Regions from separate parts of the Streptomyces sp. PsTaAH-124 genome, predicted to be linked through region 1. Evidence: riboswitches for the same ligand, from Rfam matches in the RefSeq annotation. Region 1 holds a riboswitch; the other holds the start of a gene.
The links. Region 1 has a riboswitch for S-adenosylmethionine ahead of B086_RS0115945 (aminotransferase class V-fold PLP-dependent enzyme). Riboswitches for the same ligand answer to the same signal wherever they lie in the genome.

Region 1 (5,794 bases):
TGCTGCACGGCCGCGAGTCCGGCATCATCAAGCGCCTGCCGCACGGTGAGTTCATCGAGGTCCACGAGCCGCTCAGCCAGGAGCAGCTGTACACCCTCACCGCCCACCACCAGTACGAGCCGGCCGAGATCGGCCCGACGGTGGACGAGAACGGTGTCGAGCGCAAGGTCGGCGGTACGGAGAAGCTGCGCGCCAAGCTCAGCAACGCGTACTACGGCGAGGACAGCCAGATCTCGAAGCCGACCGTCGAGGAGTACAAGGAGATCACGAGCGGCCACGGCCACCACTGATCACTGACCCCTGAGCGTCGCCACGCCAGGCCGGAGGGCCCCGTCCGAACCCCGGACGGGGCCCTTCGCCGTCCTCCGGGCTGGATAGGGTGGATGTCGATACGAGAGGTAGCGTCCCGGAGTCCGGGACACCGAATCAGGAGCGGCTTATGAGCGCTGTGACCCCCGCTGGAGGCGACACCGCGGCGGGCCGTTCCTGGCCCGTCCTGCTGAACGGCCTGCTGGACCGCCGTGACCTCACCGCCGACGACACCGCCTGGGCCATGGACCGGATCATGGGCGGCGAGGCGACCGACGCCCAGATCGCCGGGTTCGCGGTGGCGCTGCGTGCCAAGGGCGCCACCGTCGCGGAGATCACCGGCCTGGTGCGCACGATGTACGAGCACGCCAAGGTGATCCAGGTGCCCGGCGCCACCGTCGACATCGTCGGCACCGGCGGCGACGGCGCCAGGACGGTGAACATCTCCACCATGTCCTCGATCGTCGTGGCGGGCACCGGCGCCAAGGTCGTCAAGCACGGCAACCGGGCCGCGTCCTCCGCCTCCGGCGCCTCCGACGTGCTGGAGAAGCTGGGCGTGAACCTCGATCTGACGCCGCGCCGGGTCGCCGAGGTCGCCGAGGAGGCCGGGATCACCTTCTGCTTCGCGGTGAAGTTCCACCCGGCGCTGCGCCATGTGGGCGCGGCCCGTGGCCAGCTGGGCATCCGCACGGTGTTCAACCTGCTGGGCCCGCTGACCAACCCGGCCCAGGTGAAGGCGCAGGCGGTCGGCGTGGCCGTGGCCCACGAGGCGCCCATCGTGGCGGGCGTCTTCGCCGAGCGCGGCAACTCCTCCCTGGTCTTCCGGGGCGACGACGGCCTGGACGAGCTGACCACCACGGCCACCTCGCGGGTCTGGGTGGTGCACGAGGGCACGGTCACCGAGGAGCGCTTCGATCCCCGCGACGTCGGCCTCGACCTGGTGCCGGTGGAGGCGCTGCGCGGCGCCGACGCCTCCTACAACGCGGAGGTGGCCCGCCGCCTGCTGGACGGCGAGCACGGCCCCGTACGGGACGCGGTGCTGCTGAACTCGGCGGCTGCCCTGGTCGCCCTGGAGCCGGGCTCCGGGACGCTGGCGGAGCGGATCAGGGCCGGTATGGCGCGGGCCGCCGAGTCGATCGACTCCGGGGCGGCCCGGGGCACGCTGGAGCGCTGGGTGGCCGCCAGCAACGCCTGAGCGCCCCCGCGGTGCGCGTCCGCACGCGGTGAGGTGACGCAAGGCGCGGTCCACGATCCGGACCGCGCCTTGCGCACAGAAGATCGTGTGGCAGGATGGCACCAGGTCATGAGTGACAGCCATGTGGCCCCGGCCGGCTGTCCGGCAACCCTCCGTCCGTGGCGGGGTGCCCCGGGTGAAGACCAGGTCGTAGGCAGCGAGGTCTACGGCAAGCGCGGACCCCTCGCGCGCTTCCCGAGGAAGTGCGGGGCCAGGGGTCCTGGTCGGTCGAGGGAGCCTTCCGTGAGCAAGCGAATGCGTTAGGGCGCCGAGCCCCGCCTCCGCACACCCACTTCACCCTTCCGCGCCGGTGCCCCGTGCCGGGCTCGCGCGGTCGGTTCACCCTGCTTTCACGGGAGTTCCCCCATGTCTGTCTCCACCGCTGCCGCCGACCAGTCCGTCTGTGCCCCGCTGCCCGTTCTGGGCCGGGATGTCACCGTGCCGCTCGTCACCGGCGGTGAAGTCACCTACGCCGCCCTCGACTACGCGGCCAGCGCCCCCGCGCTCCAGCGGGTCTGGGACGACGTGGCCGCCTACGCGCCGTACTACGGCAGCGTGCACCGCGGCGCCGGCTACCTCTCCCAGCTCTCCACCGACCTGTTCGAGAACGCCCGGCGCACCGTCGCCGAGTTCCTGGACTGCCGCATCGAGGACAGTCCGGGCGAAGCCCGGTCCGGCAAGGGTGGTGGTGGGCGACGGGAGGGCGACCAGGTGGTGTTCACCCGGTCCACCACCGACTCGCTCAACCTGCTGGCCCGGGTGGTCCCGGCCGATTGCCGGGTGTTCGTCTTCGAGACCGAGCACCACGCCTCGCTGCTGCCCTGGCGCGACGCCCAGGTGACCTATCTGAACGCCCCGCGCACCCCGGAGCAGGCCGTGGCCACGCTGGAGCGGGCGCTGGCCGACCGCGAGCCCTACGGCCCGGCCCTGGTCTGCGTCACCGGCGCCTCCAACGTCACCGGCGAACTGTGGCCGGTACGGGAACTGGCCGCCGCCGCCCACGCGCACGGCGCCCGGATCGTGCTGGACGCCGCCCAGCTCGCCCCGCACCACCCGGTGTCCGTCAAGGACCTCGACGTCGACTGGGTCGCCTTCTCCGGGCACAAGCTGTACGCCCCCTTCGGCTCCGGCGTGCTGGCCGGACGCGCCGACTGGCTGCGCGAGGCCGAGCCCTACCTCGCGGGCGGCGGAGCCAGCCGCCGGGTGTCCCGCCGCACCGACGGGGGAGTGGACGTGGAGTGGCACGACAGCGCCGCCCGCCACGAGGCCGGCTCGCCCAACGTCATCGGCGCCTACTCCATCGCGGCGGCCTGCAAGGCGCTGACCGAGGCCGGGTTCGACACGCTGGTCGCCCGCGAGCAGCACCTCATCGACCGGGTCCGCGAGGGCCTGGCCGCGGTCCCGCAGGTGCGGGTGCTCTCCCTGTTCGGGGACGACGCCCCGCGGGTCGGTGTGATCTCGTTCGTCGTCGAGGGCTGGAACAGCTCGCACTTCGCCGCCGCGCTCTCCGCCGAGTACGGCATCGGCGTGCGCGACGGGCTCTTCTGCGCCCACCCGCTGGTACGCACCCTGCTCGGCAGCGACCCGCAGACCCAGGGCGAGTGCGGCGCCCCCGAGGCCGCGCCCGGCGAGAAGTCCCTCAACGCGATCCGCGTCAGCTTCGGCGCGGGCACCCCCGACGAGCACGTGGAGCGCTTCGTGACGGCGGTGCGCGAGCTGGTCAGCGACGGCGCCAAGTGGCGCTACCGCACGGAGGACGGCCGCTGCGTCCCGGCGGTGTGAGGCGCGCGGCCCCGGAGGCGGCGGACCGGCCGGAGGTCAGGAGTCCAGACCGATGGCGAACGCCGCCTCCAGGTCGTGCTGCGAGTACGTACGGAACGCCACGTGAGTGTCCGTCGCCTCCACCCCGGGGATCTTGCTGATCCGGCCCGGGATGATCTCCGCCAGGTCCTCGTGCCGGCCCACCCGCACCATGGCGATCAGGTCGTAGGTGCCGGTGACGGAGAAGACCTCGCTGACGCTCTCCAGCGAGGCGATCCGCTCGGCGATCTCGGGGATCCGGTCCACGCTGGTCTTGATGAGGACGATCGCGGTGATCACGGCTGGTTCTCTCCCTCGGGGGCCGGAGCGGGGCTGACCTTCACTCTAGCCGTGCGCCCGTGGCCGGCCCACGCGCAGCCGAAGCCGAGGCCGAAGCCGATGACATGGGCCAGGTACGCCACGCCCGGTCCGTCGCCGGCCCGGCCGGCGGCCAGCCACTGGAGGGCCGCCCAGAAGGGCAGCACCACCCAGGCGGGCAGGCGCAGCGGCAGGAAGAACAGGAACGGCAGCAGGCTGGTCACCCGGGCCCGCGGGAACAGGTACAGGAAGGCGCCGAGCACCGCCGAGATCGCCCCCGACGCCCCGACCAGGGTCTGGCCGGAGTCCGCGTGCGCCGCGGCGTACCCCAGCAGGGCCAGATAGCCGCAGCCCAGGTAGAACAGGGTGAAGCGGACCCGGCCCAGGCGCTGCTCGGTCATCGCGCCGAAGACGTGCAGGAAGAGCATGTTGCCGAGCAGATGCACCCAGCTGCCGTGCACGAACAGGGCCGTGGCCGGGGTGAGCGCCGCCCGCGGCGAGCCCGAGAACAGGTCCACGGGGACCACGCCCCAGCGCCGGAAGTACGCCTGCTGGGCGAGGAGTAGTCCGTGCCCGGTGCCGTAGGACGGGATCAGGCCGGAGGCCGGGCTCATCGCGAAGACCAGGCAGCACAGGGCGAGCATCGCACGTGTCACCGGCGCGCGCGTGGTCCGTACCGCCCGCAGGGCCCGGAGGACTCGGGCGGGCACCGCGTTCCTGGAGCTGGTCATGTGCACAGAGCATGGCGTAACGGGACGCATCCGCACACAGCGCCTCGCCGCCGTGGACAGCCGGGCGCCGAGTGGCTCCCAGGCCGTAGGGTTACGGCCGACGCTCCGGGGACACCGGCGCGGCACGGTCCCGGAAGGAAAGTGAGCAGCCACGATGACGGTTCCCCTGCCGACCGCCACGACGCGGTGGCGCTGCACGCTGTGCGGCAACCTCACCCGTTTCGACGTGACGCGCTCGTCGAAGGTCGTCGAGTACGTCCACCTCGACCTGGCCGGTGAGCCCACGGTCGAGGAGCGCGAGGTCGTCAGTGAGACCATCGAGTCGGTGCGCTGCCGCTGGTGCAACGCCGTGGACAAGGTGGAACTCGTGGACAGGCCGGGCGCCGGCTCCTGAGCGGAGCGGGCCCCGCACAGGTGGTCCCCGCGGGGATCCCGTGACGCATTGGGGTGACGGATGGCGCAGACACAAGGCGGGGAGCCGGGCGACGGCGCCGCTGAGGTGCTGGACCGTCCGCTGCCCGACGGCGTACGGCGCCGGGTCGTGCAGATCGTGGCCGACGCCTTCGGGCAACTGACCGTCGGTGAGCTGCCCGCGCAGCTGCGCCAGTACGCCCGGTTCGCGCCCAACCGCCGCGCCAAGTTCGCGGGCAACGCGATGGCGGCGGCGCTGGAGACCGATCCGCTGTTCCGGCAGCGGGTCGGGGAGAAGTTCCGCGAGGCGCAGGGCGAGCTGTGCGGCGCCCTGGACTCCGGGGCGCCGCCGCCGGCCGCCGACCCGCTCGACGTGGCCGCCGCCGCCTATGTGCTGCGCCCCGCGGGCTGGGTGAAGCTGGTGACCGCGGCCGGTGAGGAGGCGCTGCGGGCGCACGCCGAGCGCGCCGACGAGGAGAGCCGGGCCGAACTGGAGCGGTTGCGCGAGCAGCTCGCCGGGGCCCGCGAGCAGACCCGCGCCGAGACCGAGCGCCTGCGCGCCGAACTGGACGCGGCCCGCCGGGAGACCGAGGCGCTGCACCGCAAGCTGCGCGCCGCGCTCAGCGACGTCAAGCGCGGCGAGGCGGCGCTGCGCAAGGCGCGCGGCGAGACGGAGAGCGTGCGCGCCGAGGGGCAGGTGCAGATCTCGGCCGCCGAGAGCGAGAACCGGCGCCTCAAGGCCCGTCTGGGCGAGGCGGAGGCGGCCCTGGAGGCCACCCGCAAGGCGGCGCGCGAGGGCCGCAGCGTCGAGGACATGCGGGTGCGGCTGCTCCTGGACACCGTGCTGGAGGCGGCGCAGGGGCTGCGGCGCGAACTCGCGCTGCCCCCGGTGTCCGTACGGCCGGCCGAGACCGTGGACGCGGTGGAGCCGGGCCGGATGACGCCGAAGGACATCGCGGCGCGGGCGCTGTCCGAGCACGACCCGGCGATC
Region 2 (5,794 bases), on a different contig from region 1:
GTACTCCCGGTAGACGGCGAGGTCCTGGCGCGAGGGGTAGGCGAAGGCGACGTGCACCACCCGCTCGCGCCACTCGGGGCGCTCTTCCAGCAGGTGCCGGTAGGCCAGCAGCCCGCGGACGATGTTCTTGGACAGCTCGGTGCGGTCCACCCGGACGACCGTCCGGCGGGGGCCGCCGTCCGGGGCCGTGCCGATCTCCTCGCGCAGCAGCGCCATCCGCTCCTTGACGTCGGCGCGGTGGGCGCGCTCGCGCAGGAACTCCGCGTCCGCGCCGAGCCCGTGCACCCCGAGCCGGGTGCCGCCGAGCCCGTCCGTCAGGGCCTCGCAGCACTGGGCGAAGGCGTCCGCCCACCGCTGGGTGAGGAAGCCGAGCCGGTCCGCGCCCAGCATGCCGCGCAGCACCTGGCGGGCGATGTCGTCGGGGAGCATCCGGAAGTAGTCGACCGGCGCCCACGGGGTGTGCGAGAAGTGCCCGATGCGCAGATCCGGCCGGAAGTCGCGCAGCATGCCCGGCACCAGCGTCAGGTGGTAGTCCTGCACCACCACGGCCGCGCCCTCGGCGGCCTCCTCCGCGAGCGCCTCGGCGAAGGCGCGGTTGTACGCCTCGTACGACGCCCATCGCCGCCGGAACTCCGCGTCGAAGACGGGCTCCAGCGGGGTCTGGTAGAGCATGTGGTGGACGAACCACAGCACCGAGTTGGCGATGCCGTTGTAGGCGTCGGAGAAGACGTCCGGGGCGATGTCGAGCATCCGGACCCGCTGTCCGCCGGTGTCCCCGGCGGGCAGCCTGCGCCCGTCCTCGTAGCGCCGTACGGCCTCGCGGTCGGCGTCGCCGAGCGCGGCGCACACCCACACCGCGCCCGCGTCCGGGCCGATCGCGGACAGACCGGAGACGAGTCCGCCGCCGCCGCGTCTCGCGTGCAGCGAACCGTCCTCGCCGAGCTCGTACGAAACGGGTCCGCGATTGGACGCGACCAGCACCTCGGCACCGTGCGTTGCAGCCATGGTCCTCAACCTAGCCCGGCCCCCGATCGCTCAAACGTGCGCGGCGGCGGGCCGGTGCGGATTTCGCCGCCCGCCGACTTGTAAAGGAACTGTGAAGACCCGGAAGATGTGCGGTGCATGTCAGTGATCTCCGTCCCGTGCCGTGCGCGGGACGGTCTGTGAGGGGTGGGGTTCCATGCAACTTCTGCGCGTGCGCCGGATCGCCGGCACCGCGGCGCTGCTCGCCGCCGGTGTGCTGGCGCTGGCCGGCTGCGACGACGACTCCGGGACGCCGGCGGCGCACTCGGCACCGGCCACGGCCACCGCGGCGGCCGGCAGCGCCGCTCCGGAGCCGTCCGGGGAACCGGCGACGGAGTCGGCGAGCCCGCGGCCCGCCGCGTCCGCCACTCCCGCCCCGGCCGCCACCCTGCGCGACTACACCGGCTCCGGCGTCGGCGCGGCCGTCGCCGCGGCGCGGGCCGGCGGCCTGCGCTACGCCGTCCATCTCCAGGGCACCGGCCGGAGCGCCTCCTCCTGGGGCGCCGCCGAGAAGGTCTGCGAGCAGCGCGCCGACGGCGGCGCGGTGACGTTCACCGTGGCGCGCGACGGCCGCGACTGCGCCGGTGAGCCGCTGCACACCCCGGCCCCCGCGAAGACCGCCTCCGGCGGCGGCAGCGGCGGCGGGAACAGCGGCGGTGGCGGCACGACCGGCGGCAGCGGCGGCGGGAACAGCGGCGGCGGCAGCAAGGCGTGCGCCCTCACCAGCCCGGCCGGCAACTGCTACGCCGACGGCCAGTTCTGCGCCGCGCGGCACCACGGCATGAGCACCTACGGCAAGGGCGGCGAGTACCTGACCTGCGCACAGGACGGCGCGGGCCGCTGGCGCTGGTCCGACGGCGTGGCCGGCTGACGGGGGCGGCCCCGGCGCGGCGGGCCGCCGGTCAGGCGACCCGCCGGGCCGCGTACTCCGCGATCTCGCTCATCGGCGGCCGTTCCTCGGTGTCGACTGAGTACGTGCGCGGCTCGAAGCCGTCTGCGCCGCGCTCGAACTGCGTGAGCGAGGGGCGCACCAGATGGCCGCGGGCCAGCCGGAGCTGGGCGGTGCGGTAGATCGCGGCGGACATCCGGCCGAGCGCCTGCCCGTCCTGGTGGCGGTGGAGGCGCTCACCGACGTCGACCTGGGCCAGCGCGTCCAGGCCGACCAGGTGCAGCGCGTCCACGAGCATGCCCAGCTCGACGCCGTAGCCGACCGGGAACGGCAGCTGTTCGAGCAGGGAGCGGCGGGCCGCGTACTCGCCGCCCAGCGGCTGCACAAAACCGGCCAGCTGCGGCCAGTGCATGTTCAGCAGCGGCCGGGCCATCAGCTCGGTGACCCGGCCGCCCTGCCCGGCGGCGGTACCCAGCGGCCGGTCGTACATGGCCTTGACCAGCTGGACGCCGGGGTCGGTCAGCAGCGGGCCGACGATCCCGGTGACGAAGTCGGCGGAGAACTCGCGCAGATCGGCGTCGACGAAGCAGACGACGTCCCCGCGGGTCACCAGCAGCGAGCGCCACAGCACCTCGCCCTTGCCGGGCACGGCGGGGATGCGCGGCAGGATGGTGTCGCGGTGCACCACCCGCGCGCCCGCCGCGGCGGCCACCCGCGAGGTGCGGTCGGTGGAGCCCGAGTCGACCACGACGAGTTCGTCGACCAGCGGCACCCGCGTCATCAGCTCGCGGCGGATCACGGCGACGATGTCCCCGACCGTCTCCTCCTCGTTCAGCGCGGGCAGCACCACGCTGACTGTGGCGCCGCTCGCGCGTTTGGCGGCCAGGACGCCGGGGAGCGGCCGGTCGGCGACGGACCAGGAACGTGTCCTCAGCCAGCGCTCGACTTCTTCCAGCACGGTCGGTGGCTCCTCACTCCTGCGCGGCACTCCCGCGCGGCTCGCTGCGGCCTGCGGTACGGACCGGATCACATCATCGTGTGATCTGTCTCGCGGTTCGGACGACGGTCTCTCGCTGTCCTGGCCGTCGGTTACAGTCTTGAACAACGCGGACGACCGTCGCATGCCGGGGTCGCCGCGACCCACAATCGAATACCGCTCATCCAGAGGGGCAGAGGGACACGGCCCGATGAAGCCCCGGCAACCCTCCAGCCGGTCTCGTACCGATCGCCGTCGCGCGGTCGCCACCGCGAGGCTCCCGGCTCGGGAAGGTGCCAATTCCGTCTCACGGCGAGATGCGTCGTGGGGAAGATGAGGAGAAAGGGCCTCGCCTCCATGGCTGTGCAGACAGTTGCCACCAGCACCGACTCCACCGTCGACCTCGGTCCCGCCGCGGCGCTCAGCTGCCGCGAGTGCGGTCACCGCGTGCCCCTCGGCCCGGTCTTCGCCTGCGAGGAGTGTTTCGGCCCGCTGGAGATCGCCTACGACTTCTCGGGCTACGACACCGAGGAACTGCGCGGGCGGATCGAAGCGGGCCCCGCGAACATCTGGCGCTACGCCCCGCTGCTGCCCGTCCCCGCCGACGTGGCCGGCAAGCCGAACATCAACCCCGGCTGGACCAAGCTCGTCCAGGCCGACCGCCTCGCCGCCGAACTCGGCGTCGACCCCGGCAAGCTGTTCGTCAAGGACGACTCCGGCAACCCGACGCACTCCTTCAAGGACCGCGTCGTCGCCCAGGCGCTGGAGGCCGCCCGCGCCTTCGGCTTCACCACCCTGTCCTGCTCCTCCACCGGCAACCTGGCCGGTGCCGTCGGCGCCGCCGCCGCCCGCGCCGGACTGCGCTCCTGCGTGTTCATCCCGCACGACCTGGAGCAGGGCAAGGTCGTCATGGCCGCGATCTACGGCGGCGAACTCGTCGGCATCGAGGGCAACTACGACGATGTGAACCGCTTCTGCTCCGAGCTGATCGGCGACCCGGCCGGCGAGGGCTGGGGCTTCGTGAACGTCAACCTGCGGCCGTACTACGCCGAGGGCTCCAAGACGCTGGCGTACGAGATCTGCGAGCAGCTCGGCTGGCGGCTGCCCGACCAGATCGTCGTCCCGATCGCCTCCGGCTCCCAGCTCACCAAGGTCGACAAGGGCCTGCGCGAGCTGATCGCGCTCGGCCTGGTCGAGGACAAGCCGTACAAGATCTTCGGCGCCCAGGCCGAGGGCTGCTCGCCGGTCTCCACCGCCTTCAAGGCCGGACACGACGTGGTGCGCCCGCAGAAGCCGGACACCATCGCCAAGTCCCTCGCCATCGGCAACCCGGCCGATGGCCCCTACGTCCTGGACATCGCGCGCCGCACCGGCGGCGCCGTGGAGGACGTGACGGACGAGCAGGTCGTCGACGCGATCAAGCTGCTGGCCCGCACCGAGGGCATCTTCGCGGAGACCGCGGGCGGGGTGACGGTCGGCGTCACCAAAAAGCTCGTCGAGAGCGGTCTGCTCGACCCGTCGAAGACCACCGTCGTGCTCAACACCGGTGACGGCCTCAAGACCCTGGACGCGGTGGCCGGTACCGGTCTGACCGCCACCATCCGCCCCACCCTGGACTCCTTCCGAGAGGCTGGCCTCGCATGAGCGTGACCGTTCGCATCCCCACCATCCTGCGCACCTACACCGGCGGGCGGGCCGAGGTGAGCGCCGACGGCGCCACCCTCGCCGAGGTCATCTCCGACCTGGAGAAGAACCACACGGGCATCGCCGCGCGCGTCCTGGACGACCAGGGCAAGCTGCGCCGCTTCGTCAACGTCTACGTCAACGACGACGACGTCCGTTTCGAGCAGGGCCTGGAGACGGCCACCCCGGACGGCGCGGGCGTCTCGATCATCCCGGCGGTCGCCGGCGGCTGATCATTACCGTCGGTAATGACGGTGATCGGAGTATCCGGTGAATTGCCCCCTCCGCGGGAGAAGCGGAGGGGGCAATTCCATGTGATTGAGCGCGGTAGAGTTGGGGAAGGCGCCCCGGATCTCCCGGTCGAGCGCCCCTTGATTTCTGCCGCCCGCCGATGAGAAACAGCCAAAATCCGCGGGTATTTTGCGGCTTTTGCGGTGTTTATGGGGCCCGACTTGCCCGGGGTTCGGCTGAATTCGCGTCACATTCCGGACCGCTCCCGCCCGGATTTCTCGTCCGATTGACCTGTTGCAGACGGCAGTTGGACAGATACATTCAGCCGCGGTCGACGCGTTCCGGCGCACGCCCCCGATTCACGGGCGGTGAGGTCTGACCCGGATCCGCGAAGTGCGGATCTGTGCAAGGGCCAGTAATAGGGGAGTTAGGCATGGCTCAGGGCACCGTCAAGTGGTTCAACGCGGAGAAGGGGTACGGCTTCATCGCGGTCGACGGTGGTGCGGACGTCTTCGTCCACTACAGCGCGATCCAGATGGACGGCTACCGCACGCTGGAAGAGGGCCAGCGGGTCGAGTTCGAGATCTCGCAGGGTCAGAAGGGCCCGCAGGCCGACATGGTTCGCGTCACCGCCTGAACGTACGTCACGCGAAGGGCCCACACCTTGCCGGGTGTGGGCCCTTCGTCCTGCCCGCCGGGCCCCGCCCCCTCCCCTCTGTTCGCCTCCGGCTGATCCCGGCCGGTCGAGGCGCGCTCCCCGCCAGAGGCGCTTGCACTCGACCATGCCGAGTGCTAATCATTGGCGTTAGCACTCTGAAGGTGAGAGTGACAACGAGGACCGGGTCGGTGAGGCCCGCAGGCCGGGTGGGGCAAGGAACCACGAGGCCGGCGAGCCGTCCGTCGCGGGCGCGGGCGCGGTCCGAAGGAATCACCCCCAGTCCTGGAGGGACCACTTCACATGGCCAAGATCATCGCGTTCGACGAGGAGGCAC

Region 2: linked by a shared signal. The riboswitch ahead of thrC (threonine synthase) and the one ahead of B086_RS0115945 (aminotransferase class V-fold PLP-dependent enzyme) in region 1 are both predicted to bind S-adenosylmethionine.

Annotation. Positions count from the first base shown of each region.
Region 1 is NZ_KB892169.1:104,926-110,719, forward strand. It holds gene B086_RS0115935 (cytochrome b) at 1-290, shown strand, start outside; gene trpD (anthranilate phosphoribosyltransferase) at 440-1,504, shown strand; SAM riboswitch class IV at 1,609-1,725, shown strand; gene B086_RS0115945 (aminotransferase class V-fold PLP-dependent enzyme) at 1,910-3,325, shown strand; gene B086_RS0115950 (Lrp/AsnC family transcriptional regulator) at 3,362-3,643, opposite strand; gene B086_RS0115955 (rhomboid family intramembrane serine protease) at 3,640-4,392, opposite strand; gene B086_RS0115960 (hypothetical protein) at 4,547-4,786, shown strand; gene B086_RS0115965 (NYN domain-containing protein) at 4,847-5,794, shown strand, end outside.
Region 2 is NZ_KB892167.1:34,436-40,229, forward strand. It holds gene B086_RS0114015 (alpha,alpha-trehalose-phosphate synthase (UDP-forming)) at 1-1,005, opposite strand, end outside; gene B086_RS44985 (hypothetical protein) at 1,181-1,894, shown strand; gene B086_RS0114025 (glucosyl-3-phosphoglycerate synthase) at 1,926-2,870, opposite strand; SAM riboswitch class I at 3,067-3,228, shown strand; gene thrC (threonine synthase) at 3,246-4,532, shown strand; gene B086_RS0114035 (MoaD/ThiS family protein) at 4,529-4,804, shown strand; gene B086_RS0114040 (cold-shock protein) at 5,236-5,439, shown strand; gene groL (chaperonin GroEL) at 5,761-5,794, shown strand, end outside.